Regions from separate parts of the Kiloniella sp. genome, predicted to be linked through region 1. Evidence: riboswitches for the same ligand, from Rfam matches in the RefSeq annotation. Region 1 holds a riboswitch; each other region holds the start of a gene.
The links. Region 1 has a riboswitch for cobalamin ahead of ACN0QW_RS00220 (aromatic ring-hydroxylating oxygenase subunit alpha). Riboswitches for the same ligand answer to the same signal wherever they lie in the genome.

Region 1 (9,804 bases):
TTATCCATCCTTGAACATCATCTTCCGAATGTCCCATAACTTCGACAGCAAAGGGTAACTGTGCCACCCCAAGTTCAGTCGTAATTTGAAGTCGACTGTTATTGATTTTAAGCGCAGGCTTAAAGGGGAGTATCGGCAGGGAAGATTGAGATTCTCCTTGCTCGTCACCCGCGAACAAACTGTCTAAAGATCCTAAAACAGGCTGTTGTCCTGTCACATCAAGCGACAGGAATAAACGATCCAAGTCAACAGCCAGCTCGCCACCTTGCCACAAATCAGTCAGATCGTAGGATAAAACAAGACGGTCAAGGATAACCTCGTTCTCAATTCCGACAACCACATTCTGTATAATCACTTCACGATGAGATACTTCAGAAACCTCGGCAGAAAAGCCGGGTAATGCCAAATTGTCTGCAACTTGATCTAATAGATACTGAGCAAGTGGGAGGCGATAATAGATTGCGGAACCAATGATCAAAAGCATCACTGCCCCAAACCACAAGAGCCTGCGCCCCCACGTTCTCAATCTATTTTTTCCTGTATTCATGCGATCAGATTAACACAGGAGGCACGGGAAGAAAGTTTCTATTCATTTGCACGCTAGAATCGTGAACAATAATGATAAAATCGAAATCATCCATATAAACAAATACTTAATTAGGAACACGTTACAGTCAATCAATATTGTATATTGTACTCTACCGCCAAAAGACACACCTAAATAAACAGACATATAACTAGATTACGAATATTGCAGGAGCAAGTGAGGCTATGGCAAAGAGGATCAAGGTTGTTATTAATGCAATCAAGGATCAAGCCCTCAATATCAAAACCTATGAACTCGTCAGCCCTGATGGCGAGCCACTTCCCCCCTTTAATCCCGGAGCACATATTGATTTTTTCCTGCCCGACAATGTGATCAGACAATATTCTTTGTCGAACTCTGCGCGAGAAAGGAACAAATATATCGTTGGCATTCAAAAAGAAGAACAGGGTCGTGGGGGATCACGTTTGATCCATGATAATTTTAAAGTTGGTGATGAAATTGAGATCTCTGCACCCCGTAATCACTTTCCACTGGATGAAACAGCACAGCGTTACAAACTTATCGCGGGCGGGATTGGGATCACTCCGATCATGTCCATGGCACGCCGTTTGAAAGCCATCGGTAAACCTTTTCAGCTCTATTACGCCTGTCGCGATGAACAACGCGCAGCTTTTATCGACGAGCTGAGATCCACAGAACTATCGAAACATGTGGTGCTTTCTTATGATGATGTACACGGCCCCCTCAATACACGAGCTCTGTTCGGGCGCCCCGAACCAAATGTACAAATATATTGCTGCGGTCCAACAGGATTGATGGATGCTGTAAAATCAGCCACCTGTTCCTGGCCAGAGGAAAGCGTTAGGTTTGAACATTTCTCGGTGAGTGAAGACACTGGCCCTAAAGACGATGATGGCAGTTTTGAAGTCATCATCCAAAGCACGGGACGTGTCTTAAAAGTTCCCGTAGATAAAAGCATCCTGAGTGTTCTGGAAGAAAACGGTATATTTATTGATCATGCTTGTTGCGAAGGTATCTGCGGCACCTGTGAAACCGGCCTTATCGATGGCGAAGCGGACCATCGCGATATGATATTAACCGAGGCAGAAAAACAGAAAAATCAACACATCATGGTGTGTTGCTCCAGAGCAAAAACACCAACGTTGACCCTAGACCTTTGATATCTTTTTGTTAATACAATGCTGTAAAGAAAGATCTTTTTTCCTTAAGTAAAATCACGAGGTAGCATCAAACGTTTTTCTGACTTATCATGTTTGCAGTTTAATCTTTTACCCACTCTTTACCTTTTTTGGGGGAATTTATGACCTATTTAAAACTTGTTCTTGCGGCTCTTTTCATTACAGGCTTGAGCGCCTGCTCACCAGAAGTTGGCAGCACGGAATGGTGTGATGCGCTGAAAGAAAAACCAAAAGGCGATTGGTCCGCGAATGAAGCAACTGATTTCGCGAAACACTGTATTCTCTAAGACACTTTAATTTTTCAAAGGTATGCCTATGAGTGAGGGGTTGGATAAAGAGCTTCAGGAATTTGTCTCTGTCTCAGAAAGCTTTTCCACACCAGGAACAAGTGACCTGCAAGATATCAGAGCCGGCTATAATCTGATGTGTCAGCATTATAATACCCCTCACCCCAATAACCTTAGGGTTTTGGAAGGCGCTGTCGAAGGCCCGGAAGGTGACATCCCTATCCGGGTTTATCGGCCCATTGAAGCGATCTCCACCGACACGGTTAATGAAGCGGTTCCATATGCGACTGAAAAACACCCAACTCTCTTGTATTTTCATGGGGGCGGTTGGGTTCTCGGCGATCTGGATAGCCACGATGCCATTACGGCTGATCTTGCCAGCCAGACAAAAGTACAAGTTATCGCCGTCGATTACCGCCTGGCCCCTGAGCATGTCTATCCAGCAGCTTTAGATGATTGCTGGGCCGTCTATCAGGCCATCACGGAAAATCCGGAAATTTTTGGCGCGGATAGTGATTGCTTAATCATCGGGGGAGATTCAGCTGGCGCTTCGCTGGCTGCGAGCGTTGCACTAAGAGCACGAGATATAAACCTTCTTGGCTTCAATTCCCCGTCTCTCAAAGGTCAGTTGCTGATTTATCCGGCTCTGACAAGTGAAAACCTACCTTCACGCACCACGCAGGCACAAGCGCCTCTGTTCAGCACGCCTGATTTAGATAACTTCATCGATTATTATCTCGGACACAAAGCTACCGAAGAAGACAAGCAAGATTTTAAAATATTTCCGGCTCAGGCTGACGATTTTTCAAAGCTTCCCGCCGCTTTCATCAGTGCAGCAGCGCTTGACCCCTTGGCAGATGATGGACCAGATTACACAGATAAATTAAAAGCCGCTGGCGTTCAGGTAAAGTCCATTATCGAACCCGGTTTAATGCATGGTTGGCTACGTGCCCGCAACAGCAGCCCAAGGGCAGCTGAAGCCTTTGCCAGAATAGTGCAGGCCCTTAAAGATCTATCTACATAAGCACTTAGATGTCTTTTTTACGCACCAGTGTCATTCCATCCGAAAAGGGAAGCGTGACCATTTCCACACGCTTGTCTTTGACCACAATTTCATTCAATCGACGAATGGCATCTGTAATCGGCTCTTGCACCGATGGCTTGGCAACGTTCCCATACCAAAGAACATTATCAATCACCAGTAAACCATTCGGCTTCAAAATCTTGAGGCAAGCCTCGTAATATTCCGGATATCGTTCTTTATCTGCATCAAGAAAAATAAGGTCAAATTCAAGTCCCTTATCCTGTAATCTGCTGACTTCAGCCAAGGCATCACACAGACGAAGTTCGATTTTGTCTTCGACACCAGCCTCGAGCCAAAAAGCCTCGGCAATGTCGGTGAATTTCTTTTGATTATCCAGCCCAAGCAGCACACCGTCATCAGGTAATGCCTTGGCCATACACAGACTGCTATAGCCGGTGAAAACACCAATTTCTAGAACGGATCGCGCCTTTAGCATCTTCACCAGAAAGAACAGGAACTGTCCTTGCTCGGGGCACACCTGCATATGACCGAATCTCATTTGCAGGGTTTCCGCTCTCAACCGGGCCAAAAGGGAATCTTCGCGCCCGCCAAAGCTTATGAGATATTCCTGCAACTCATCCGTAATAGAAACATGACGGGAATTCATAAAAAAAATCCATTGTTTTCAAATATTCACGACACCTTTTACCATAGTAACGACCTATTTCGACAAGCATAAATTATAGTGTCGCAAACGTAGATCTGTCTGTCGCTTTTCAAGGCGACCACGGATCATGGTTTCATAAAATCAACTTTAGAAATAAATTTAATAATGACAACTCCTCCAGGTGTTTCATGAAATTAATACTTTGTTTTCATGAAAATAATTGGGAAGTCGGTCCGCGCAAACTTACGTACCACAGCGCAAAACCGACGCTGCCCCCGCAACGGTAGGAGAGGAATAGAGATCACAAGCTATCCACTGGATAAACTCTGGGAAGGATGTGATTTCCGCCATCTTAGATGGCCCTCTCGAGCCCGGAAACCAGCCTGAGGCAAGTCTAAAAGTCGCGGTGGGCGATTGGAACGACCTGTTGATCTCTAAGCAGTGTAAAAGCATGCCAGAGACAATACTGTTCCCTTCCTCATCGCACGTCAGAATTTATCGCTCAGAAAATAATATCTGAGATAAACGCTTGTTGTTGGATAGGACCGAGAGATGACTGTATCAGCCCACGACATAATGTTTGATCTGCTTCGCAGTAAAAAACAAAATTATAGCCTGCCGCGAGAGTTCTATAACGACCCGGAATTCTTTCAACTTGATATGAAACATGTGTTTGGGAAATCATGGGTTTTTGCTGGCCTTGTTTGCGACATTCCGAAGTCAGGAAATTTCTTCACCCTGTCAATCGGTGATGATCCCTTGGTTATTGTCAGGGACGATAACAACGAAATTCACGCAATATACAACACTTGTCGCCATCGCGGATCCAAAGTCTGTCTGGAAGAAAAAGGCCATACCGCAAAGCTGGTCTGTCCCTATCACCAATGGACCTACAATCTTGATGGTAACCTGTTGTTTGCAGGCAACATGGGCGAAGGTTTCAACCCCGCAGACTTCCCCCTTAGGAAAGCAAATATCGGCATTGTAGGCGGCATGATTTTTGTCTGCCTTGACGAAAATCCACCCGCTTTTGATCACTTTAAAGAAGCCGTTGAACCATTCTTAAGGCCGCACGCATTGGACAAAGCCAAAGTTGCGCATGAAGTCACCATCAATGAAAAAGCAAACTGGAAGTTGGTGATCGAAAACAACCGCGAATGTTATCATTGCAACGGTTCACATCCTGAGCTTCTGAATTCACTTCTTGAATTCGACAATACCGATGACCCCCGTGCGACCCCGGAATTCAAAGCACTGGTCGCAAAAAAATCCAGCGACTGGGATTCTTTGGGTATCGCCCACGAAAGCACTCCCCACAATCTGGAATACCGCGCTGTGCGCATGCCACTTGCAGAGGGAATTCATTCCATGACCATGGATGGTTCTGTCGCCTGTCAAAAGCTTATGGGTGATTTTACCGATCCGGATATGGGGTCCATGCGCCTGCTGCACCTGCCCAATACTTGGAATCATTTCATGGGGGATCATTCAATCGTCTTTCGCGTAATGCCTGTTGGCCCACAAGAGACATTGGTGACAACCAAATGGATTGTCCACGAAGATGCCGTCGAAGGTGTGGATTACGATCTTGAGAAAATGACCAAAGTTTGGAACGCCACCAATCATCAGGACAGAGAGTTGGCCGAAAATAATCAACTGGGCATCAACTCAAAAGCTTACCAACCCGGTCCCTATGCAGAGAGTGCCGAGTTTGGGGTAATCAATTTCATCAACTGGTATAGCGCCCACATGCTCGGCAAATTGTTTGATCCCGCCAAGCTCAAGCTAGCTGCCAGCGAATAAACATCACTTTTCAAACTGAAGAGGGCGCAACAACTGCGCTCTCTGAGAATCAATAAAGCCCATTAAGGGCAACTATAATTGGGGAAATCTAAAATGGCTGACATGGCTGTTAAGCAGGCTATCAGAGATTTGAACACAACGACGCCGTGGGATAGCCACTCGCAAATGCTAGAGTGCGTGATGATTCTTCAAGATACCCATGACGTCAAAACCTTTTGCTTTCAAACCACGGACAACAGCTGGTTCCGCTACCTGCCGGGACAATTCATCACCATCGAGCTGGAAATTGACGGCAAGCCTGTTCTACGGACTTACACCCTGTCTTCCAGTCCTTCGCGTCCCCTGTCAATATCCATTACGGTCAAAGCAAACAAAGACGGCTATGCCTCTCAATGGCTACATGATAATTTGAAAGAAGGCGACAAAATCAAGGCCCATGGTCCTGCTGGTCTCTTTACCCTGCATAACCATCTGGCTGATAAATACCTGTTTATTTCCGGGGGCGCAGGTATTACCCCTACCCTGTCTATGACTCGCTGGCTTTTTGACCAAGGCACCCATACAGACGTACATTTTATTCACTGCGCCCGGACGCCTTCAGACATTATTGCACGGCGTGAGCTGGAAAGTATGAGCGCGCGCGTCAGTGACATCAAGGTTGCATATGCCTGTGAAGAGCCTGATCCATACGGAGCCTGGACCGGATATACCGGACGCCTCAATCAATTGATGCTGGAATTGATTTCCCCTGATTATCAGGACCGAGAAATTTTTTGCTGCGGACCAGGCCCTTTTATGCAGGCCGTCCGTGATATTCTCAACACAGCTGGCTTCAACATGGATCAATACCATGAAGAGAGCTTTGAGGCACCAATCACCGATGAAGAAGACCGTCCTGATCATGATGACGTTATTATTGACGACGATGCAAAATCATCTGTCAGCTTCCAAAGATCTAAAAAAGATACTCGGGTTCAAGAGTCCGATACCATCCTGACCGCGGCCAAGAAAACAGGACTTCACATTCCAAGCGCTTGTCAGTTTGGTGTTTGCGGGACCTGCAAAGTCAAGAAAGTCTCTGGTGAAGTTCACATGATGCACAACGGTGGTATTACACAAGAACAGATCGACGACGGTTACGTTCTTGCGTGTTGCTCGAACCCATTGGGAGATGTCGTTATCGACTTCTAACTAAGCACACGGTTTGTGCAGAGGTGATCCCAAACAAGACCACCTCTGCACAACAAAGATGTAAGTCAACAAACTCCTTTTGTGATCAACATTCACAATTTTTCCCAAATTTTCCTGTCGTCTCTTTAAATTTCTGACGCTATTGTAGTCATCAATTAATAGAAAACAGGGATAGAGATCATGAAATTACTGCGTTACGGCCCTATTGATCAGGAAAAACCGGGCTTATTGGACCTACAAGGTAACATCCGTGATCTTTCCGGAATCATTGATGATATAAATGGTAAAAATCTTAACTCCCAAGCTATTTCAAAAATACAGGAACTGGATAGCAACTCTCTGCCTTTAGTAGAGGGCACACCACGAATAGGCCCTTGTGTTGCCAACGTGGGGAAAGTCATTTGTATTGGCTTGAACTATCATGACCATGCCAAGGAAGTCGGAGCAAAACCAACGCCAGAGCCACGTATTTTTATGAAAGCAAGCTCTTCAATTTCCGGCCCCTATGACAATGTTGAAATCCCTAGGGGGTCTGGAAAGACAGACTGGGAAGTCGAACTTGGCGTCATCATCGGTAAAAAAGCAAAATACATCGAAATTGATCAAGCAATGGATCATATCGCTGGCTATTGCCTCGCCAACGATGTGTCAGAGCGCGATTTTCAAATGCATCGATCCGGACAATGGGTAAAGGGTAAAAGCCATGACACCTTTTGCCCTCTTGGCCCATGGCTGGTCACGCCAGATGAAATTGGTGATCCACACCAACTCCCAATTTGGCTAGAAGTTGATGGCACACGTCATCAAAACAGCTCTACAAGCAATCTTGTCCATCGCATCCCGGAAACAATTTCTCATCTCAGCCATTTCATGACGCTTCTACCCGGCGATGTTATTTTGACAGGAACACCCTCTGGCGTAGGCATGGGGATAAAGCCAGCCCCGCTTTTCCTTAAACCAGGCATGACCATGGAACTTGGTATAGAGGGACTTGGGACACAAAAACAACGCACTATATTAGCTTAAACCTCGTCATAAAAACATCTTTCCCATATCACGTGGTTTCCTACACACAAGAAAAGAGTGTTAATTGAGATTTTGTGTTTCAGTTTTACGTTAAATTGTATAAGTACACGCACTAACCATAAAAAATATATGAACATGTCTAGGCGCGGCAGGAAATAGAGCCAACAAAACAGGATCCAGTATTGATAGCAACTTTGAAAAAACTCCATAACTATTGGAGTGAGAAAAAAAAGCGTCGCCCCTTTCCTGCTAGAGACGATTTAGACCCTATTGATTTCCATTATGCCCTTGGTGATGTTTCTCTGATTGACGTTGATCAACCAGAAAGCTGCCAAAGCCCTGTATACAAAATCCGTTTACTCGGCAGTAACATTCAAGAACGCATTGGTGGCTCATATACCAATCGTAATCTTGAAGAGTTTCCAGAGGCTGGATCTCTACGAAAAATGCGTATCGCGTACCAAGAGGTATTAAAAACAAAAGAACCCCTAGCTTATACCAGTTGCTTCAAAACCGGAGAAAAAAAACAGCCCTTCATGTGTTGTATTTGGCCTCTTTCAAGCGATGGAGAAAAAATTAACATGCTACTGTGTTGCCGGGAACATATCGTCAATTGTTCACTTTTGGCAGATCAAACGGCTCAATTTAGCGCGTCAAAAACATGGCCTTATAGAGAATGGAGCAACTCGCCTCTGTTTTCTTCACTTACTCAAAATAATCAATTAATATCATAATAAAAAAGGCTCTGTACAAATAGTACAGAGCCTATAGATACGAATAAAACTTCGTTTACCCGCGCCCACGATAAGGGGGAACCCCCTGATCCGGAATCCAAATGCCTTCTGGCGCCGGGCCTGATTGATAGAAAACATCAATCGGAATACCCCCACGCGGATACCAATAACCGCCGATACGCAACCACTTTGGTTCCAAAAGCTCTTCAATACGTTTGCCAATGGAAACAGTACAGTCTTCATGGAAAGCACCGTGATTCCGGAAGGATCCCAGGAAAAGCTTGAGCGATTTACTTTCCACCAACCAATCACCGGGTACATAGTCGATCATTAGGTGTGCAAAGTCCGGCTGTCCCGTAATAGGACACAGGGATGTAAACTCAGGTGCCGTAAAGCGCACAACGTAGCCTGATCCCTTTTGCGGATTGGCAACACGTTCCATCACGGCGTTTTCCGGGTTATCTGGCAACTTACTGTCCCCACCCAGTTGAGTGAGATTTGAATAGATGCTTTCTTCTGTCATTTCTTTTCAAGCTCCAATGTTAAGAGCAGCCACCTTTTTTGTATGGGTGGCCAAATTCATATTATTAATAAGATCTCGACGAGATTAAACGCCGCGTTCATTACCCCATATCAAAACATGCAGTTGCGGCAGAACAGTCGCGTCGTACCACTCGTCCTCAACCACCTTGTCTATGAGCCACCGCATCCGATCCATAACACCCAACATATCGATTGTAGGTTCTGTTTCTTTCACGGTTCCCGGCGTATGGTTCCCAGGTTGTAGATACATTCTTAACCTCGGGAACCGTCGGTGCACTTCTTTGGCATAGGCATAGTCGCGATCACCAAAAACCACCACTTTCATAATGGTTTCTGTATCAGATCCAGCAGCAGCCACACAGCTCGCTAACAGATCCCAATCGGTTTCCATTTCAGACGACGGCGGCTTCGGACTTAGCGTCAAATTATCCAGCTTTGAAAACCAGTCTTTGACCACGCTGCCCTGTGTTTCCAAAGCGAAGCGATAGCCTTGTTCATGCCCCAAATCAATCAAAGCACCGAGCGGCTGAATAGCCGGATTGCCACCAGACAAAGAGACAAGCAACGGCTTGCCACCAGATAGTGACGCAACTTCCGACATAATCGCAGTCGGAGACATTGGCTTCCACTGATCGCGAAAACTTGAATCCACGGCATAGAGTGTATCACACCAACTACAACGATAATCACAGCCACCCATCCGTACAAACACGGTGGGCAGGCCTGTTAAAGCACCTTCACCCTGTATGGTTGGGCCAAAAATTTCACTGACGCGAATTGTCC
Region 2 (9,804 bases), on a different contig from region 1:
GCTATTATGATGATGGTCAATTTCTCACAGATTTGGAACGTCTGATTGCCGTTGAAACTGAAAGCCAAAACCCGGATCAATACACAGAACTTCACAGGTACCTGAACGAAGCGATAACACCGCTACTCAATAAGCTGGATATCATCAGCAAGATATACGAAAACCCCGCCCCTTCAGGGGGACCTTTTTTGGTCGGAGAACGGATAGAAGCACCGGATCTGCCAACGGTTCTGACCTATGGCCATGGGGATGTCATTCGCGCACAAACAGAGCAGTGGCAAGATGGATTACATCCCTTCAAGGTAATTACGCGGGGTGATAAAATTTATGGCCGGGGAACCGCAGACAACAAGGGGCAGCACCTGATTAACCTCGCGGCATTGTCGTGCCTTCTTGAAGAAAAAGGATCACTTGGCTTTAACTTAAAAATCATCATAGAAACATCGGAAGAAACAGGCTCTGCTGGTCTTGCCGACTTCTTTGAAAGCCACAAAGAACTTTTAAAGGCCGACGTTTTGATTGCGTCTGATGGTCCCAGATTACAACCAGATACGCCAACGTTGTTTATGGGCACCCGTGGTGCAATCAACTTCGATCTGTCTGTCAACTTGCGCGAAGGAGCCAACCATTCCGGGAACTGGGGCGGATTGCTGGCTGATCCTGCTATAATATTATCCCACGCAATTGCGTCCATCACAGATGCGCGAGGCCAGATACAAATCCCTGAATGGCGGCCGACAAGCTTGACCGAGGACATAAAAAACACTCTTCAAGGCTTACCAATTGATGGTGGCCCGGAAATAAATCACGACTGGGGAGAAGAAGAACTTGATCCGGCCCAACGGGCCTTTGGATGGAACTCATTTGCTGTACTTGCAATGAAAAGTGGTGTTCCCGAAGCCCCAGTTAATGCCATAGCAGGTCAGGCGAATGCCCATTGTCAGTTACGGTTTGTTGTCGGAACCGATACTGATAATATATTACCAGCCTTACGGCGGCACTTAGATGAAGCTGGATTTTCTGCTGTAGAAATCATTCCCAGTAAAGAAGCATTCTTTAAAGCAACCCGGCTTGATCCAGACCATCCTTGGGTTAGCTTTGTAGCAAAATCCATAAAAGAAACCTGCGGAAAGAAAGCCCACATTCTCCCCAATTTAGCTGGTTCTCTTCCCAACGAAACCTTTAGCGAAATTCTTGGCCTCCCAACGGTATGGATCCCACATTCCTATGGTGGCTGCTCACAGCACGCACCGAACGAACATCTTCTTAAACCTATTGTGCAGGATGGTTTACGGAATATGGCAGGGCTTTTTTGGGATCTATCCGAAGCAGACATATCCAGAGCAGACAGGGATACCTTCTAGCCAGAAAGATCTGTCCTAGGCCAGATATCGGTACGGGCATACTTGTAGTCTGTGGTTTTAGGATCATTTGGGTAAGGTCCATCAACACTGGCATAAAGTATGTCCGACGCCACAGGCTCAAAACCATCATAAAAGTGGTTGGTGGATTTGATCGCCAAGATCTTTTTTGACTTGGGATCAACACCAAGATTTCGGAATAAACTCGGGTCAAAGCTCTGGCTCCGGTTGGAATTAAGGATAACCGTAATCCCCATATAATCAATCGCAACGCTATCCCCCAGCGGAACAATAGATTCACCAAAATCCTGTGTCGCATCCAAAACGATTTTGAGGATCTTTACATCCCCATCAATCGGCGGGCCAGCTGTATCCGACATTTTGCTACCGAAGCGTAGTTTAAGCGTCGCCCCTTCACCCGCAGAAATACACGTTTTCACAGCCATCGGATCCCAGATGGTGCCGACAGCGGCATCAAAGGCTTCTTGTTCCACCAATGTGCGGAGAAGAATTGTTGAATCACCCGGCACACCTCCTCCTGGATTATCCCAGACATCAGCAATAACAATGGGACCACTCGGGGCTTTTTTAGCCCGAACAACAGCCTCGGTAGGTGATAAAAATTCAGGACGGGTTGTTCCGCGGAATGAAAACAATTCCCGGCTGAGATCATAAGCCAACTTTTGGGCAAGGTTTTTCTCACGATCCGCGACGATTAGTATTTTCGTCCCCATATCCGGGACATCACCAGCCATAAAGCCATGTATAACCGAAATAGAAAGAACACCGTCTTTTCCTTGTAGCGACTTTATCTTGTCAACGAAGCTTCGCATTGGCTCTCGACTTGTCGGCAGCACTTCGATCATGTTGCAATCAGCCACATGAAGTTCGGGGGAAATCTGTTTCTTTACTGTTCGAACCACCAGATCAACACAATCTTCAGCACATTCGACAAAATCTGTATGTGGAAATTCCTTGAAAGCAACCAGTACGTCTGCTGCATCCGTTCGCTTTTGCGAAAGATGGCTATGGGGATCCAGTGTCGCGCCAATAATGACATCTGGGCCAACGATTTCCCGAACAGCCTTTAGTAGTGTTCCTTCACAATCCTGACAGTTCTGCGCCACCATTGCCCCGTGCAAACCAAGAACGACGGCATCAACAGGAAGCGCAGATCGTAATTGATCCAAAACCTCTTCTCTCAAGCCATCCCAGGTTTTTGAATTAACAATTCCTCCCGGTTCTGCCCAAGTTGCCGTTCCTTCGACAAGATCCCATCCCTCTTCCTTTGCCCGACGGCGGCAGACAGGAAACACCGCACTACACAAGGTTGGGGTTTCAGGATGATCCCCCGGTCCAGCATAAAAGCTTTCCTTAAAGTCACTGAGATCAGCACGCAGAGGAGAAAAGGTATTTGTCTCAGTCGCGATAGATGCGCAAAATATCCGCACAGGAAAACCTCATAAATTAATATTTGAAAATACTCTAAAAGAAACCCGGGGGAAAAGCCCCCCGGATCAATCGGTAATTATTTCAGATAATTACGTGTATTGGCTTTACCCAGTTCTTCTTGAAAAAGGTCCATAAGAGTAACACCTCTTTCACCAAGCGTTTCTTCGACATGCTTCAACACAACTGGCTGTGCGGCTGCTTTAAATTCACTGCGTGCTTCAGCTGACAAAGCTGTCACATCAATTTTATCTTTCAGACCCGCTAAACCACGATCAGAAGCTTCGATAACGCGGCTTAGACCTCGGCTGGCAACAACACAGGAATTGGCTGCATAATTAAGGACACGCTGCTCATCGGCACTCAAATCATCCCAAAATGCTTTTGATACCATAAAAGTATAAGGCGCAAATAGATGATTGGTCAGTGTCATATACTTCTGAACTTCAGCAAATTTGGCGAATGAAATAATCGGCACTGGGTTCATTTGGCCATCGATAACCCCAGTCTGCAGGCCGGAATAAACCTCACCCCATGCCAGTGGATAGGCTTCACCACCAAGCGATTGAATAATCTTCTGATGCGAAGGCAACGTCATTGTACGAACGCGAATTCCCTTGAAATCTTCAAGATTTTCAATTGGGTGCTTAGAGTTCGTAACAGCAAAGAAGCCACCTGTATCCGGAAAGCCAAGTACCTTCACGCCGCTAACAGTTTCTTCGATATCCTTGGAAAGTTGTGCGCCAAAAGGACCATCAAAAACATCATACGTTGCCGCGTTATGATCAAAAGCAAAAGCCAAGTTCAGAACATCGATACGCGGATAATAAGACGAAATAGCACCTGTTGAAGTCAGGGTCGCCTGAATAACGTTATCCCGTACCAATTGAACGTGTTCTTTCGCAGAACCAAGCTGGTTTGAAGGATACACTTCAACTTCAATTGAACCATTTGTATCAGCTTCGACAATGTTGGCGAAAACAGCTGTACAAGCGTGCGCAGGATTTTCAAACGGGTCCATCTTGTTGTCATGGCCGAACTTTAGAACTTTTGTATCAGCCATCGCCCCGGTGACACCAGAACAAAGCAATGCACCAACAGCAACAGAAGTTGCAACTTTTTTCAGTAATTTCATCTTATGTCTCCCTTAAGATTATATTTCTTTTTCCCAAACGTGCGTCTGTAACTTCAAAAAGGTGAAGGAGCAGTCGCCACTCCTTATCTCGCGAGGATCAGGCGAACCCCAGTAATCGCGGAAGGGTCATGGCTAGGTCCTCCCAAAAAGCAAAAATGAACAGAATGACTACTTCGGCAATCAAGAAGGGCCAAAGCTTTGCGGCAATACGCTCTAACTTCTCCCCCGTCACAGACGACAGGACAAAAAGGCACGCCCCCACGGGCGGGGTCATCAAAGATATATTCAAGGCCAAAACAAAAATGATCCCCGCATGAATAGGCTCTAGACCTATTTGTTCCGTCAAAGGGACAAGAACGGGGGCAAGCAAGATCAATATGGCTGTAATATCCATGATCATGCCAATCGCCAGAAGTAGCACGATAACCAATGCAATAATGATGTAAGGATTGTTCGATATAGATAATATCGCTTCGGCAATTTCCTGTGGAATACGATTAAAGCTCATCCACCAACCAAGGATCGCTGCAAAAGCAATAATGACAAAGATCACCCCCGTAATTCGGGCTGTGCGTATCAACATTCCAATAAAGTCAGGAACTGTAATCGCCCGATAGACAACGACACCGATAAAAAGTGCATAGCCAACAGCGATAGAGGCAGCCTCTGTCGGCGTAACAATGCCACCTAGAATACCGCCTAGAATGATAATCGGCATAAAAAGCGCCAGAATAGAGGATTTAAAGATCTGCCAGAGTTCTTTCAGGCTGGATCGTTCCTCTGCTTCGGGAAGGTTATTCGCTTTAACCCCAACAGCAATCACAATCATACAAACAATACAGATCAATAATCCCGGTAGAATTCCCGCCGCGAACAGTCCTCCGATAGACACCCCCATCAAAGAACCATAAACAACCATCAACCCTGAAGGTGGAATGGTTGGCCCAATAATTGATCCCGCCGCAGTCACCGCACAGGCATAATCCCGGCTATAACCACGCTTGACCATTGCGGGAACTAACGTCTTACCGAAGGCGGCTGCATCCGCAGTCGCCGCCCCGGTCAACCCGGCAAAGAAAACAGATGCCAACATATTGGTGTGTGCCAGGCCACCTCGGAAATGGCCAACCAACGCCTGAGCCAGATTCACCAAACGATGGGTAATCCCGGTATGATTCATAATCTCACCCGCAAGGATGAAAAAAGGCATCGCCAAAAATGGGAAGATATTTAACCCGTTAAACATTTTACTTGGGGCAAGCGCAAAGAAAGCACCACCGCCCATGTCAATTAAGCCAATCACACCAGTCAGTCCCAGGGCAAAACCAATTGGCATACCAATCAAAACTAAAACAACAAAAGCAATCCCGATAATCATTGTACTGCTCCCGCCCCAGATGACAGGCTATCATTCGGATCAATAATTACTTCGCCTTGGTCCCTCATCGCGACCAACAAAACCTGAACGGCTGCAACCGCAGAGGCCACTGGTATGGCCGCAAAGGGCATTGCCAATGTCATGCCGAAAATCATTGCTTGTCGATTACCACCCCCGATGGCGAAATCAATTCCGTACCAGCAAAGAAAAGCAAACAAAGCAAAAGTTATGACATCCACAAGAACAAGCAGTGGTCGACGAATGCCTTGGGGTAATCGATCAATTAAAATAGAGAGGCCAATGTGTTCACGCCTTGCAATACCCGCAGATATTGCTAACAGCGCAGCCCAAATCATCAGATATCGGGCTAAAACTTCCGGCCAAGGCAGTTGCCAATGGAAAAGGTAACGATCAACAACACCGAGCCATACATCCAAAACCAATAACAGCATCAGTAAGGCGACAATACGTTCAACCGCCCAGTTCAACCTTTTGCTGGCTTTTGCAGCGAAAGCTTTCATCACCCCTCCCAGAAATGTAATTTAACTACATCTACTGCTCAGAATCGATATATGTAAAGTAAAATTACGTAAATAAACTTCATAAAGAGTCAATTTAGCGTAGTTTTATGGATATTCCCTGATATTATTACAAAAAATGATTATTTGTGTAATTTAACTACGTAGTATATTGTTTATGAACAATACGACTAGATACAAAGCAATTACACTCAGTTTACGCACAAGAAACTTAAACACGAACAACCAAGGACATACCATTGGCTGCTACTTTTGATCTCATAACTAAAATAAAAAAAATGGACGGTAGTTTTAAAGCACGCGAACAACAAGTGGCCACCTATGTACTTAATAACTTAGAAAGTGTTAGCCAAATAAGTGTTAATTCACTGGCCAAATTTAGTAACGTCAGCGAACCAACCGTTATTCGCTTCTGCCGGAAACTAGGCTGTGATGGCTTCAAAGATTTCAAAATTCAGCTGGCGCAGAACGTTGCCGTCAGCATGCAATACCTTTCACGCTCGGATAAAACCGTAACGTCAACAGACAGCACTATTGATCAGGTCCTTGATGCCCTAATATCAACAACTGAAGTTGCCAAAAACCAAATTAATCCAGATGAAATATCGAACGCTGTCAATGCCCTTGCTCGCACAAAAACACTTATTTTTTGTGGTGTCGGCGGCGGATCAACAACAGTTGCTTTTGACGCAGCAAACAGGTTTTTCCGTCTTGGCATTACCGCTCTATCCCTTAATGACGCCTATTTACTTAGAATGCACGCTGCAACACTAGGCCCAGATGACCTTATGTTTTTCATTTCATCAACAGGCACCCCTAGGGCTCTTATAGATACGGCAAAAATTGCCAATCAATACGGTGCCACAACCATGTGCCTGACAAAGCCAAATTCAGAACTGTCGCAAGTTTGCTCTCTCACCGTTGGTCTGGAACTTCCAGAAGACCCTGACATATATAAACCAACAGCATCTCGCCTGGTTTTTCTTGCCGTCATTGATGTCCTCGCAGCCTCTGTCGCACGTAAAATGCCCGAAAAAACCAAAGAAAAGCTACGTCGAATCAGGGCCTCTCTTACAGCTTTGCACGGGAACACAGACCCACAACCAATCGGGGATTGATAGAATGGATTGCTCTGCCGAAACGAAACCATCCATGATCAATGACATTTCAACACCCGCTGTCTTGATCGACGTTGCTATTGCCCAAAAGAACATAGAAAAATTGCAGGGACATTGTGATCAGCACGACATTCTATTACGCCCTCACATAAAAACACATAAGCTACCATGTATGGCCAAGCGTCAAATTAAAGCTGGAGCAATTGGCATCACCTGTCAAAAAATCGGTGAAGCTGAAATCATGGCGGCATCGGGCATCAATGATATTCTCATCACCTACAATATTATTGGAGATCAAAAATTAAATCGACTGGCTCAACTCGCAGAAAAATGCACTTTATCAGTGGTTGCCGACAATGAATATGTAATTGAAGGGCTCGCAAGAACCTTTACAAGAGAAGAAAAACCTCTGGAAATTTTAATTGAATGTGACACCGGGGCAAAACGATGTGGTGTTCAGTCAGCACAAGAGGCACTTCACCTCGCACAGCTCATTCACAACACAGCGGGGTTATCGTTAGGTGGGCTAATGACCTACCCTCCAATGGGCAATCAAACTGATGTAAATGATTGGCTCAAAAACACCCGAGATCTATTAATCAAACATGGCATCCCCTGTCCCAAGGTAAGTAATGGCGGAACACCAAATATGTGGCGGTCCCAAGAAGTATCTGTCGCAACAGAACATCGATCAGGCACCTATATCTATAACGATAGATCCCTGATCGAAGCTGGCTTGTGTGCGATTAGTGATTGTGCGGTTACCGTCAAAACAACCATCGTCAGTAAACCAACAAAAGATCGGGCCATCATTGACGCAGGTTCAAAAATGCTGACATCCGACCTATTGGGCATGGAGAGTTTCGGTTTAATCAAAGAAGCACCAGATGCAAAAATCACCAGCCTTAGCGAAGAACACGGCACCCTTGACCTTAGTAACAGCTCATGGTCACCCAAAGTTGGGGATCAAGTTCATATCATCCCCAACCACGTCTGCGTCGTGTCCAATATGGTTGATCATGTATATCTGTTAGAGACAGGAAACATCGTAAAAACACCCGTCCTTGCTCGCGGCTTGGTAACTTAATCAAAATTCTACCCAAATCCTACGGAACACCACAACAAGTCTCTTGAGACGAAAATACTATTGATTGACACACTGACAACTTTAGCATACCAGATATAGATATCGAGGTTCTTTCGAAATTCATTCGGAAGCTAAGAGGGAATTCGGTGCGTGATACAATCGCAATCCCGAAGCTGCCCCCGCAACTGTAAGCAGTTAGCTACTGTCATTTATGCCACTGATGTCATTTTTTGCATTGGGAAGGCGGACAAAAGCATTGATCTGCAAGCCAGGAGACCTGCCCCGATAAAAGTCAATTCCGCGGGCGGGGTGCTCCGATGGTGTTGCTGGCATCATGGACTCTCTGTTCATGTTATCCGCAAATCATTTGGCCCTGTCCTTACACAGACAAAAAAGGCCAATGCATGTCTCTCATAGAATCAAACGAATTACCGGGTGAGGTAATTTCCAGCGCCAATCAAGACACTCCTGTTACTTCTGGTACAGACTACAAAGTGATCCGCCGGAATGGGAAAGTCTCCCCTTTTGAACCCGAAAAAATCACCACCGCGATCACCAAGGCATTTATCGCCATAGAGGGCTCTAATGCTGTTGCCTCCCCTCGGGTTCACGATACCATTCACACCCTCTCGGAAGAGATCACTAAGTCCCTTACTCAAAGAGACACCTCGGGACGTACCTTTCACATCGAAGATATTCAGGACCGGGTCGAGCTCGCATTAATGCGCGGCGGCCACCAGAAGGTTGCACGGGCCTACGTTCTTTATCGTGAAGAAAGAAACAAGGACCGCCAAACTGAAAATAACGCCCCGTCAGAATCACAACGAGACTTTAGTGTCACACAACCAGATGGATCAAAAGTTGACCTAGACCAAAATCGCCTAGAGACCATCATGGCCGAAGCTTGCGATGGATTAAAAAACACCTCTAAAGAAAAGATTTTATCGGAAACAAAACGGAATATTTATGATGGCATCAGTTCTTCTGAACTGGCACTTGCACCAATCCTCGCAGCAAGAACCCTGATTGAAACAGAACCTGAGTATAGCTATGTTTCGGCAAGGCTTTTACTCGACAAACTTCGCACAGAGGTTTTGTCATTTATCTTTGAGCGAAATCAAACAGCAACCCAGAGCGAAATTGCCGATATTTATCCAGATTACTTCCGGGCATATATAAAAAAGGGGCTGACATCAGAACTTTTGGACCCTGAACTCGCTAGATATGACTTAGACCGCTTAAGCGCAGCAATAAAACCAGAACGAGACACGCTCTTTCAATATCTGGGCCTACAAACCCTCTATGATCGTTATTTTCTTCACCAAGATGAAAACCGCATTGAATTGCCACAGGCATTTTTCATGCGGGTCGCCATGGGCCTTGCTCTGCGCGAAACAGATAGAGAAGAAAAAACTATCGAATTTTATGACCTCTTATCCTCGTTTGATTTCATGTGTTCAACCCCCACACTCTTTAACTCGGGCACACAACACCCCCAATTATCATCTTGTTTTTTAACAACCATCTCAGATGACTTAGGGGATATATTCAAGTCGATCAAAGATAATGCACTGCTGGCAAAGTATTCTGGCGGCCTCGGAAATGACTGGACTTCTGTGCGGGGTCTCGGTGCACACATCAAAGGCACAAACGGCGAAAGTCAAGGTGTGGTGCCATTCTTAAAAGTTGCCAATGACACGGCCATTGCTGTGAATCAGGGGGGAAAGCGTAAAGGAG
Region 3 (9,804 bases), on a different contig from region 1:
GTTGATTGGTGATTTCACAGTGTCCTGTATAGATGATCATGAGTTTATGGTAACGGCATCTTTTGGAATGCAAGCAGCACATCTACGCTGGTTTGAGCAAAATTTACCTTCCGATGGTTCTGTTGCCATTGAGAATATCTCTACCAAGCGCATTGGTTTTCAGATTGCTGGGCCCAATGCCCGTGAATTACTGCGCCGCGTTGCTTTCGAAGATGTGTCCGCAGAAAGTTTTAAATTTCTGGATGTTAAAGAGACAGACATTGGTTCCTGTCGTGCACTGGTCCAAAGGGTTTCTTATACGGGTGATCTTGGGTACGAAATTTATGTGCCGATCGAACAACAGGCTACTCTCTATAATATTCTCGCTGAAGCAGGGCAGGATTTAGGGTTAAAGCCCTTTGGGATGCGTGCCATGATGTCATTACGACTTGAAAAATCCTTTGGATCCTGGGGAAGGGAGTTTCGCCCTGACTATATGCCCGTGGAAACAGGGATGGATCGTTTTACCTCGTATAATAAAAAGGCTGACTTTATAGGTAAGGCGGCGGCACTGAGAGAAAAGGAACAAGGGGCAAATCGAAAGCTCTGCACATTTGTTGTTGAGGCCATCGATGCAGATGTATGGGGGGATGAACCCATTTGGCATGATGGCAAGGTAGTTGGCTTTGTAACATCGGGGGGCTATGCCCACTATAGCAAGAAATCAGTAGCCTATGGATTTTTACCAACCGAGATTGCCAAAGATGGTCTCGAGGTGGAAGTCGAAGTTCTTGGGATGATGCTCAAAGCCAGAATGTATACTGAAACGCTTTTTGATCCCAAAGCTGAACGGATGATGGGATAAAACAATTGAATGCTAAGGAAGAGTGTTTTGGTGGTGTCGTGTCAGGTAAGAAAATTGTGTGCTTTCAGAGATTTTATATCTGAAAGTCCGGATCTATAGCCCGCCCGGACCAATGTTATTTGATCCGGGTTTTTGGGTTTGAATTATCTGATCTGGGAATTTAACCTAAAGCTAAAACCTATTTCCGATAATACCCGTCCTCAATCGCTTTCTGATCCTGGTTCATGGCTTCAAGAAGATTGATGGCAAAGGAATCATCGGCGCCTTTATCGTACTCTTCAAAATTAACCACGTGTGCCATGGGCAAGCGTGGTAACCATCCTGCTGATTGTAGCTCTGGTTTGTCAAAGAATTCGGATACATAACCAATGCAGAGATAGGCAACGGGCGTGACTCGTTTGGGGAGTTTAAGGGCTTGTTTGAGCTTTTTCTGATCGAGAATGCTAACCCATCCTACCCCCACGCCTTCTGCTCGGGCGGCGAGCCACAGGTTTTGTACAGCACAAACGGTGCTATAGAGATCCATTGATTTAATATGGGTGCGGCCAATAACAACAGGACCCGTGCGATCCTTGTCACAAGTAATGCAGATGTTAAGCGGTGATTCCATAATCCCTTCGAGTTTCAGGGTTTTATAAGTTTTGCGCTTTTCTCCCTCGAACATATCTGCGGCTTCGTCGTGAGCCTTCTTGAACAGATTGTGGACACGCTGTTTGGTTTCGTCTTTCTGGATCAGAATAAAGTTCCATGGCTGCATAAAGCCGACAGAGGGTGCATAGTGGGCGGCGGTTAAAATCCGGCTCAGGACATCCTCGGGAATGGGCTTTGAGGTAAACTGTCCACGCACATCACGGCGGGAAAAGATGGTTTGGTAGAGTGCTTCACGTTCTGCTTTGCTAAAGCTGTGATCGGTATGGTTGGAATAGATAATATTGGGATCATTAACAGTATTGGTCTGAGTTATTGCATTGAGTACTTTTGGGTCACGCGTTTCCATGTCAGTCCCCTTGATGGAAAGTCAAAAGCCGTGTTTGTCCACACACGATTAAAAAACTCTCCAGGCCGGTCTTCTGACTTAGGTTCTCATCAATCCTGCCCCTTCCCGGATAAAAACACCAGTGGATAACTTGCAGGATAAATCCCCCTTACAGCGTTGGGCACGTGACGGAATTCCACCGTCTTCCCGATTATCCCCGTCCGGTTCGCCAGTGACACAGCGATCTTTTTAGGGCTCCTGAAGATATGATTGATACCGGATTGTCGGTCCCAGCCAGCTTATTGGTATCTCAGATAAATCGAGCCCGTCCTTGAGTTTGATCAAGAGAGCATTTGTTCCAAAGAGTAAATTCTTTAAGCCCTTTAATAGACTTCTTTAAGCATAGGTTTCGTTTCTAATTTTTTTTAGGGGCTGTACCAGATAACTAGCCATTTTTTTAATGATATATTATCCCTCTTATGTAGGTCGTTCTAGTTTTGTAAAGTTACCCCCCATGTTGTGTTCGATATCAGCGATCCGGGTGTGTATCTTTTCTATCAGAGAAAGAGCGGTAGGCGATAAAAGGGTGCCATTACGTTGAAAAAGGCCAACTGTTCGCCGTAGTTTTTTATCGGTGAAAGGAATAAAATTTAGGGAAGTGTCTGTATCAGGAACCAGTAGTCTGGGCAATACGGTCACCCCTGCGCCAGCTTTCACCAAGGCGAGAACGGATGTTACGTTATGTACTGTGATGCGACTGTTCTCTTGATTTTCCAATATTTCGGGCAGCGTAATTGTTTGCGTTATACTGTTCAGGAGTAGTTTTTTATTTTTTAAAAATGACCTCATTTTGGGGGAATTGATACTTTTGTTCGGGGCTGGCCCACTATCATCAGCACTACTTACAAGGCCAAGGCTGTCTTCGAATAATGGTGTGAACTCTATACCGGGAAGATTTTTGGCTAAACTTGCGATACCGAATTGAACGCGTCCGCTATGAACTGCGTTGATAACACTGCGTGAATCAGCATCCCTTATTTCTATTTCTACTTTAGGCCACTGTGCATGGAACGCTTTTATCACCTGTGGTAAAATATGCTCTGCAACGGATGGAACACAAGCGAGTGAGATATACCCGATTTCATTTTTTGCATAGGCTTTGATCGCGGAAAAAACTTCATCACATTGATCGGTTAAATTACGGGCCTGTTCCAATGCAAAAATTCCGGTTGGTGTTAAGCTGCCTTTACGCTCGCCAGAAAAAAGTTGCGTATCAAACTCTATTTCAAGTTGTTTAAGGGCCATGGAGACAGCCGATGGTGTTCTACCTAACTGTTTTGCTGCCTCCATCAAAGACCCATTTTCTGCAACAGAAACAAAGGTTTTGAGCATGGCAAGAGTGATCGCCATTGTGATTTTCCTTTATTCAATAAAATTGAAGTTTTCCTAAATTATTTGAATTTGACGAAAGTTGCAAATTTTGCGGAAATGTCTTCAATATTTTTAGCAAGGCCTCTTTCGATTGTATTGATCTGAAAAGCCCGCTGTGTTGATTGAAATGAGAAGGTAATCATGTCCAATTTTTCCAATTATATCGCTGGTGAATGGGTTGCCGCTGATGACTACATCAAAAACATAAACCCATCTGATCTATCGGACGTTATCGGTGAGTATGCGCAAGCAAGTAGTGTGCAGCTGGATACTGCACTGGATGCAGCCAGACAGGCACAAAAGGTTTGGGCCTCAACTGGGTTGGAAAAACGCTATAACGTGTTGATGTCAATCGGTGAAGAAATGAAAACCCGTGCTGCGGAGTTGGGTGAACTGCTTTCTCGTGAAGAAGGCAAACCACTTGCTGAAGGTAAGGGGGAGATTTTCCGCGCAGGGCAATTCTTTACTTATTACGCGGCTGAAGTGCTTCGTCAAATGGGTGATACTGCTGATTCTGTGCGTGACGGTATTGAAATTGATGTGCGTCGTGAACCCGTTGGTGTCGTGGCGATCATTTCCCCTTGGAACTTCCCAACAGCGACAGCAACATGGAAAATTGCCCCGGCATTGGCATACGGTAATGCGGTTGTTTGGAAGCCTGCGAACCTGACCCCGGCAAGTGCTTGGGCCTTGGCAGAGATCTTTTCTCGTCATGATCTACCAAAAGGACTTTTCAACCTGGTAATGGGTGGCGGTTCTTCCGTTGGTCAACGGCTTGTGGAAAGTACTGGTGTAGATGCTATTTCATTCACTGGTTCTGTTGATGTTGGTCGCGGTATTGCTGCGTCTGCGATGGCAAACATGACGAAAGTCCAGATGGAAATGGGATCTAAGAACCCATTGGTGGTTATGGATGATGCTGATCTTGATCTGGCGGTTTCTTGTGCTGTCGGCGGTGCCTTTGGCGGAACGGGGCAGAAATGTACGGCTTCGTCGCGTTTGATTGTTCATGAAAAAATTCATGATGCATTTGTTGAAAAAGCAAGCGCGGCGACAAAAGCTATGAAAGTCGGACATGCTTTGACCGATGGTGTTCAGCTTGGCCCGGTTGTTAGCGAAACACAGCTTAATTCCAATTTTGCCTACATGAAGTTGGCAAAGGAGGAAGGGTGTGAGTTGGTTTGTGGTGGTGATCGTCTGGATATGACAACGGAGGGATATTTCATGTCTCCGGCTTTGTTCATCAACGGTGATAATTCTATGAAGATTAACCGTGAAGAAATGTTTGCCCCAATTGCCTGTGTTATTAAAGTCGGATCTTATGATGAAGCTCTAAGTGTTTCTAATGATACTGGTTTTGGTTTGACGTCAGGTATTATTACGAACTCACTCGCCCGTGCAAATCACTATCGTCGCAACAGCCGTACAGGCTGTGTCATGATTAACTTACCAACTGCGGGAACTGATTATCACGTACCTTTCGGTGGTCGTGGCGATTCAAGTTATGGCCCCCGTGAGCAAGGTTCTTACGCAGCCGAGTTCTATACGCAAGTTAAAACATCCTACATCAGTTCTGGTTCACCAGAGTAATAGGCCCCTGAATAATAGGACTGAGTAGGAGATTTCGGCATGAGCGACAAAAAATCATATGTGATTGACTGTCTTCAATATTGTAATTGGTCAGAGAAGACTTTTGCCCAAATGCGCGAAGGTGGTGTTGATGCCGTTCATGCCACGATCTGTTATCACGAGATGTTTAGGGAAACTGTACTCAATGTTGAACAGTGGAACCGTTTTTTCGAGCAACATGATAGTTTGATTATTCACGGTCGCACGGCGGATGATATTCGCCGTGCCCATGAAAGTGATCGCACAGCAATTTTCTTTGGGTTTCAGAACTGCTCCCCGATTGAAGATGATATTGGACTTGTTGAAATTTGCCATACACTTGGCACCCGTTTCATGCAGTTGTCCTATAATAACCAATCCTTGTTGGCGACAGGATGTTACGAAGCCGAAGATCCAGGAATTACCCGGATGGGGAAGCAAGTGATTAAGGAAATGAACCGTGTTGGCATTGTGGTTGATATGTCTCATTCTGCGGAACGTTCGACACTTGAGGCCATTGAAATTTCAGAACGTCCGATTGCTATTACCCATGCCAACCCAAGCTTTTGGCATCCGGCTTTGCGTAACAAATCAGATACCGTTTTGAAAGCTTTGGCGCAATCTGGCGGTATGGTCGGGTTTTCGCTCTACCCTCATCATCTGAAAGGAAAGAGTGACTGCACGCTTGAAGAGTTTTGCACAATGATCGCTAAAACTGCTGAAATGATCGGTGTTGAAAGCATCGGTATCGGCAGTGATCTTTGTCAGGACCAGCCGGACTCTATTGTTGAATGGATGCGTGTTGGCCGCTGGACCAAGACAATCGATTACGGAGAGGGCTCAGCGTCCAACCCCGGTTTTCCTGAAATGCCTAACTGGTTCAGAGATAACAGAGATTTTTCCAACCTTGCGGCAGGGTTGCTGGATGTTGGTTTTTCACAAGAAGAAACAGCACAGATTATGGGAATGAACTGGTTTTCATTCTACGAAAACTCGTTTGGCCCTCAACAGCCTTAAGAGGCAACAGGTCTAATAATTGACCATTAGTACAGTGGGAAGAGGATAACCAATGGGGATAACATTGGAACCGTTCGCGCTGCTTGATTATGATACTTAGGGAGTAACTTAAATGGCGGATACGTCAACAACTGGAGACAGTGTTCTTAAAGGGGTGAATATCCCTCTTTTTGCTGTTACTGGCGGCTTTATTGCGGCGTTTTGCGGCTTGGCACTGATTGATATTGATTTGTTGAAAGAGTTAGTCAACGCAGGGTTTGGCTGGTCTGTTCAGATTTTTGGTGCTTATTGGCAAATATTGCTTTTACTAACGTTTGTTATTGGTCTTTTTATGGCCTTTAGTGGGCGTGGTTCTGTTGTTCTTGGAAAACTGGGTAAGCCAGAGTTTACCGTTTTTCAATGGGGGGCCATGATCATGTGTACCTTGCTAGCTGGCGGAGGTGTTTTTTGGGCCGCGGGTGAGCCAATGGCACATTTTCTTTCCCCTCCGCCTCTATTCGGTGTCGAAGCGAAAACTTCTGAAGCTGCATATCCTGCATTGGCACAAGCCTTTATGCACTGGGGCTTTCTGGCATGGGCAATTCTGGGTGCTCTAACCTCTGTCGTCTTGATGTATTATCATTACGAGAAGGGCTTACCACTTGCTCCGCGCACACTGCTCTACCCAGTTTTTAAGGAACGTGCTCTAAAAGGGCCAATAGGTCTTATTGCTGATGCTTCTTGCATTATCGCCGTTGTTGCTGGAACGGTTGGCCCAATTGGTTTCCTTGGTTTACAGGTTAGCTATGGTCTTCAAGACCTCTTTGGTCTTTCAGATGGCTTTGCGTCTCAAGCTGTTGTTATTGCGGTGCTGGTCGGAATTTATACGGCCTCTGCGGTTACAGGCGTCAACAAAGGCATTCAAATTCTCAGCCGATTTAATGTCATTCTGGCATGTGCACTGTTGATCTTTATGTTCTTCTTTGGCCCGACAGCTTTTATCGTTGATAGTTTTGTTCATAGCTTCGGCGTTTATGTTGACAAGTTTATCCCGATGGCGATGTTCCGTGCTGAAAGCGGATGGCTTGGATGGTGGACTGTTTTCTTCTGGGGCTGGTTCCTGGGGTATGGTCCGCTGATGGCAATGTTTATTGCCCGTGTGTCTCGTGGACGGTCTATTCGTCAGATCGTAATCATGCTGTCAATCGTTGCACCAATCGTGACCTGTTTCTGGTTCACCATCGTGGGTGGTTCTGGCATTGCGTTCGAGCTTGCTAATCCTGGTTCTGTCTCTGCAGCGTTTGAAGGTTTTAATTTGCCTGCGGCATTGTTGGCAATTACCAAACAGCTCCCTGCCGGGTTCCTGATCTCTGTTCTGTTCCTTATCCTGACGACTGTTTTTGTCGCAACAACGGGTGATTCAATGACCTATTGTATCTCTGTTGCTATGTCAGATAGCGATACACCAAGCACATCTGTTCGTGTGTTCTGGGGTATTGCAATGGGCATTATGGCAATCATCTTGATCTCGTTGGGATCGGGGGGCGTTAGTGCGCTGCAATCCTTTATTGTTGTGACAGCCGTTCCAGTTTCACTGGTGCTATTACCGTCTTTGTGGGCAGCACCACAGATTGCAGGTATTCTGGAAAAACGTGATCGGGAAAGCACAACACCGATTACAGCAGAAGCCTAGGTCGTTTTGTCATGAATTCAGGGAAGATAAGGTTTCTTCCCTGAATAACTATAGCGTTCATTGGAGGTTTGTGTGACTTCGCAACTACATAGCACAAATTCAATTTCACTCCGACCGCCTCAACAGGTCATGAAACTGGATCGTCTGGGCTCTTTTCATCAAACGAGATTGAGCTTTATGCGCGCTGTTATGCGTCGCTTGAAGCGTGATAATTGGACCTTTGACTGTCCGATCTGGCGCATTAATGAACAAGGCGAAGGCGTTGCCGTTTATGTGGCAAAGGGGCCTGAACGCAGCTATAGCATGGTTTGTTTTGCCCATGATCTTGATCCAGAAAAGCGGTCTGATCGTGTTATTGCCGAAGCCTGGGACACCACTTTTGCTCTTTATGACGGTGTGATCGGTGAAGATGATATCGAGCGTCTGTCGCAGAATGTCCCAAAACAAGAAGCTGGGCGTTGCCTTGAGAGTGAACTTGTTCTTTCTCGTGCAAATAAAAGCGTCCGTTTGTTTGAATATGTCGTCAGCGAACTTGCTGCGGGCAGGCAACCAGATCAAACCGAGTTGAATAAAGTTGGTTATCTGATGCGCACAACCGCGGTTTACGGGAATGGTAAGCTTGGTATGGCGGATCGTGACCGGATAGCCAATCGTTCTGAAATGCTAGGGCCGTTCCGCGCTGAAATGTTGGCGGTTTGGCTTATTCGAAATTTTGTCGCTGACTACGTTGAACAAATGGCGGCCTTTCGGTCACCTGAAACAGCTGTAAAGTTGGAACCGGAAATTCGACGTAGCCTGGGTGTTGGTAATTCAACCGGGCTGGGTATGGCCCCATTTTTGGTCAATCACCCAATCTTACTACACAGCTGGATACATGCCCGTGAAAGCGCGTTATCTCGTATTCGTGCTTTACCCACGATGACAGCGGCAGCAAGAAGCCATTATGAAGTTTATCTCGAAAGTGCTCACCTATCTCTGGATAGTTGGTTCACGGTGGATGAAAGACAAGCCGAACGCGTAACAGTTCTGCGGCGTGATCTTGAAAAACTAAGTTCATTATCCTTGGATACTTTTGTTGGGGATGATCTGCCGTGGGATAAGCTTTATCGGTGGGGAGAGGTTGAACTGTCTCTGGAAGGGCAGGAACTACTTGTGAGTTTGCTGCTTGAACCCCATGCCGAGATTGTCGATGCTTATGCATCTGTAATGTATGCAGAAGAAAATGATAATTTCCGCATTGATGGTTCTCAAAGCGTCGCAGACCTGCTGGTGGCACTGAAAGAACACTATAACTGGGCGTTGTCTGTTGATTATGACAAGCATCCAAATTCTGTTTTCTTCTGGTATGTATCCGAAGAAAAGCTGGAACCACGGTTGGGTTCCAGAGGTGAGGAGCCGGGGGACAATCTGGAACAACCGCTTTCGATAGGTCGGGATGCAGCGCGTCTTTACAAAGATTTACTGAATGCACAAACCGATCAGAAGATTGGCTCTTTCCTGATCGATTATCCAGAACACCGTTTGATTGCACGCAGAGTACAATTAACTCAACGCTACCCTTATGCAGAAATTCAAGACAACCTGATTGGGGAAAATTTGCTGCCAGTTGATCTCTTGCGCTGCAAACTCTCCTTCTTTGGTGCGACACGCTTTGATCCGCGTTCTGATCGTTGGGTACGCATAACAATGTTCCAAAATGCTCCCTATCCGCACGAGTTAGCAACGATGGATGAAGATAACTGGGCCTATCCTATGGATATAAACCCTGTGGATATTCGTGAAGAGGAGAGCTTGTAATGGAACGCTATTCCTTAAATGAAATAGAAGCTTCTGCACGAAAGGCAGCCCGTGGAGCTGGTATGTCCTGGGGCTTGGCCGAAGAAGCCGGGAAAGCGACACGTTGGTTGGCTGCACGTGGGCTACCAAACGTCTGCTTGCTACTTTCTTTGCTAAAGACCAATGATGGTAATGCTTACAATGAGTTGAGACCTCAATCCTTGGACCTAGATATTTGGAACACGCCAAACGGCCCTCTGTGCCCTGTGATCAGTGGTAGTGCGCTAAATGATTTAGCGGATCGTTTATTGGATGATCATAAAATTGTTCTGGAATCTGTTACATCACCTGCTTTGATACTTCCAATATTGGGACGTGCAGCAAAAGCTATCGGTAAAGGTTTTTCAGTTTCATGGTTTTCAATTTCAGGGGGAGCGGTAAAAATTATCATTGCCCCTGATGTTCTCTACTTAGAACAAG

Region 2: it holds a riboswitch for cobalamin, as region 1 does, so the genes downstream of both, ACN0QW_RS14735 (ribonucleoside-diphosphate reductase subunit alpha) here and ACN0QW_RS00220 (aromatic ring-hydroxylating oxygenase subunit alpha) in region 1, are expected to answer to the same signal.
Region 3: it holds a riboswitch for cobalamin, as region 1 does, so the genes downstream of both, bluB (5,6-dimethylbenzimidazole synthase) here and ACN0QW_RS00220 (aromatic ring-hydroxylating oxygenase subunit alpha) in region 1, are expected to answer to the same signal.

Annotation. Positions count from the first base shown of each region.
Region 1 covers NZ_JBLXHT010000001.1:37,574-47,377, reverse strand. Annotated here, with positions in the region: gene ACN0QW_RS00245 (intermembrane phospholipid transport protein YdbH family protein) at 1-484, opposite strand, end outside; gene ACN0QW_RS00240 (PDR/VanB family oxidoreductase) at 772-1,728, shown strand; gene ACN0QW_RS00235 (DUF3012 domain-containing protein) at 1,869-2,033, shown strand; gene ACN0QW_RS00230 (alpha/beta hydrolase) at 2,062-3,057, shown strand; gene ACN0QW_RS00225 (O-methyltransferase) at 3,062-3,724, opposite strand; cobalamin riboswitch at 3,887-4,126, shown strand; gene ACN0QW_RS00220 (aromatic ring-hydroxylating oxygenase subunit alpha) at 4,277-5,527, shown strand; gene ACN0QW_RS00215 (FAD-binding oxidoreductase) at 5,621-6,718, shown strand; gene ACN0QW_RS00210 (fumarylacetoacetate hydrolase family protein) at 6,899-7,744, shown strand; gene ACN0QW_RS00205 (PAS domain-containing protein) at 7,927-8,478, shown strand; gene queF (preQ(1) synthase) at 8,534-9,001, opposite strand; gene queE (7-carboxy-7-deazaguanine synthase QueE) at 9,086-9,804, opposite strand, start outside.
Region 2 covers NZ_JBLXHT010000009.1:110,262-120,065, forward strand. Annotated here, with positions in the region: gene ACN0QW_RS14700 (M20 family metallopeptidase) at 1-1,364, shown strand, start outside; gene ACN0QW_RS14705 (M81 family metallopeptidase) at 1,361-2,812, opposite strand; gene ACN0QW_RS14710 (DctP family TRAP transporter solute-binding subunit) at 2,890-3,945, opposite strand; gene ACN0QW_RS14715 (TRAP transporter large permease) at 4,043-5,323, opposite strand; gene ACN0QW_RS14720 (TRAP transporter small permease) at 5,320-5,844, opposite strand; gene ACN0QW_RS14725 (MurR/RpiR family transcriptional regulator) at 6,102-6,980, shown strand; gene ACN0QW_RS14730 (D-TA family PLP-dependent enzyme) at 6,985-8,067, shown strand; cobalamin riboswitch at 8,156-8,367, shown strand; gene ACN0QW_RS14735 (ribonucleoside-diphosphate reductase subunit alpha) at 8,472-9,804, shown strand, end outside.
Region 3 covers NZ_JBLXHT010000013.1:62,074-71,877, forward strand. Annotated here, with positions in the region: gene ACN0QW_RS17365 (GcvT family protein) at 1-844, shown strand, start outside; gene bluB (5,6-dimethylbenzimidazole synthase) at 1,023-1,841, opposite strand; cobalamin riboswitch at 1,887-2,069, opposite strand; gene ACN0QW_RS17375 (LysR family transcriptional regulator) at 2,298-3,230, opposite strand; gene ACN0QW_RS17380 (aldehyde dehydrogenase family protein) at 3,393-4,841, shown strand; gene ACN0QW_RS17385 (membrane dipeptidase) at 4,881-5,876, shown strand; gene ACN0QW_RS17390 (BCCT family transporter) at 5,989-7,548, shown strand; gene ACN0QW_RS17395 (hypothetical protein) at 7,621-9,345, shown strand; gene ACN0QW_RS17400 (DUF3726 domain-containing protein) at 9,345-9,804, shown strand, end outside.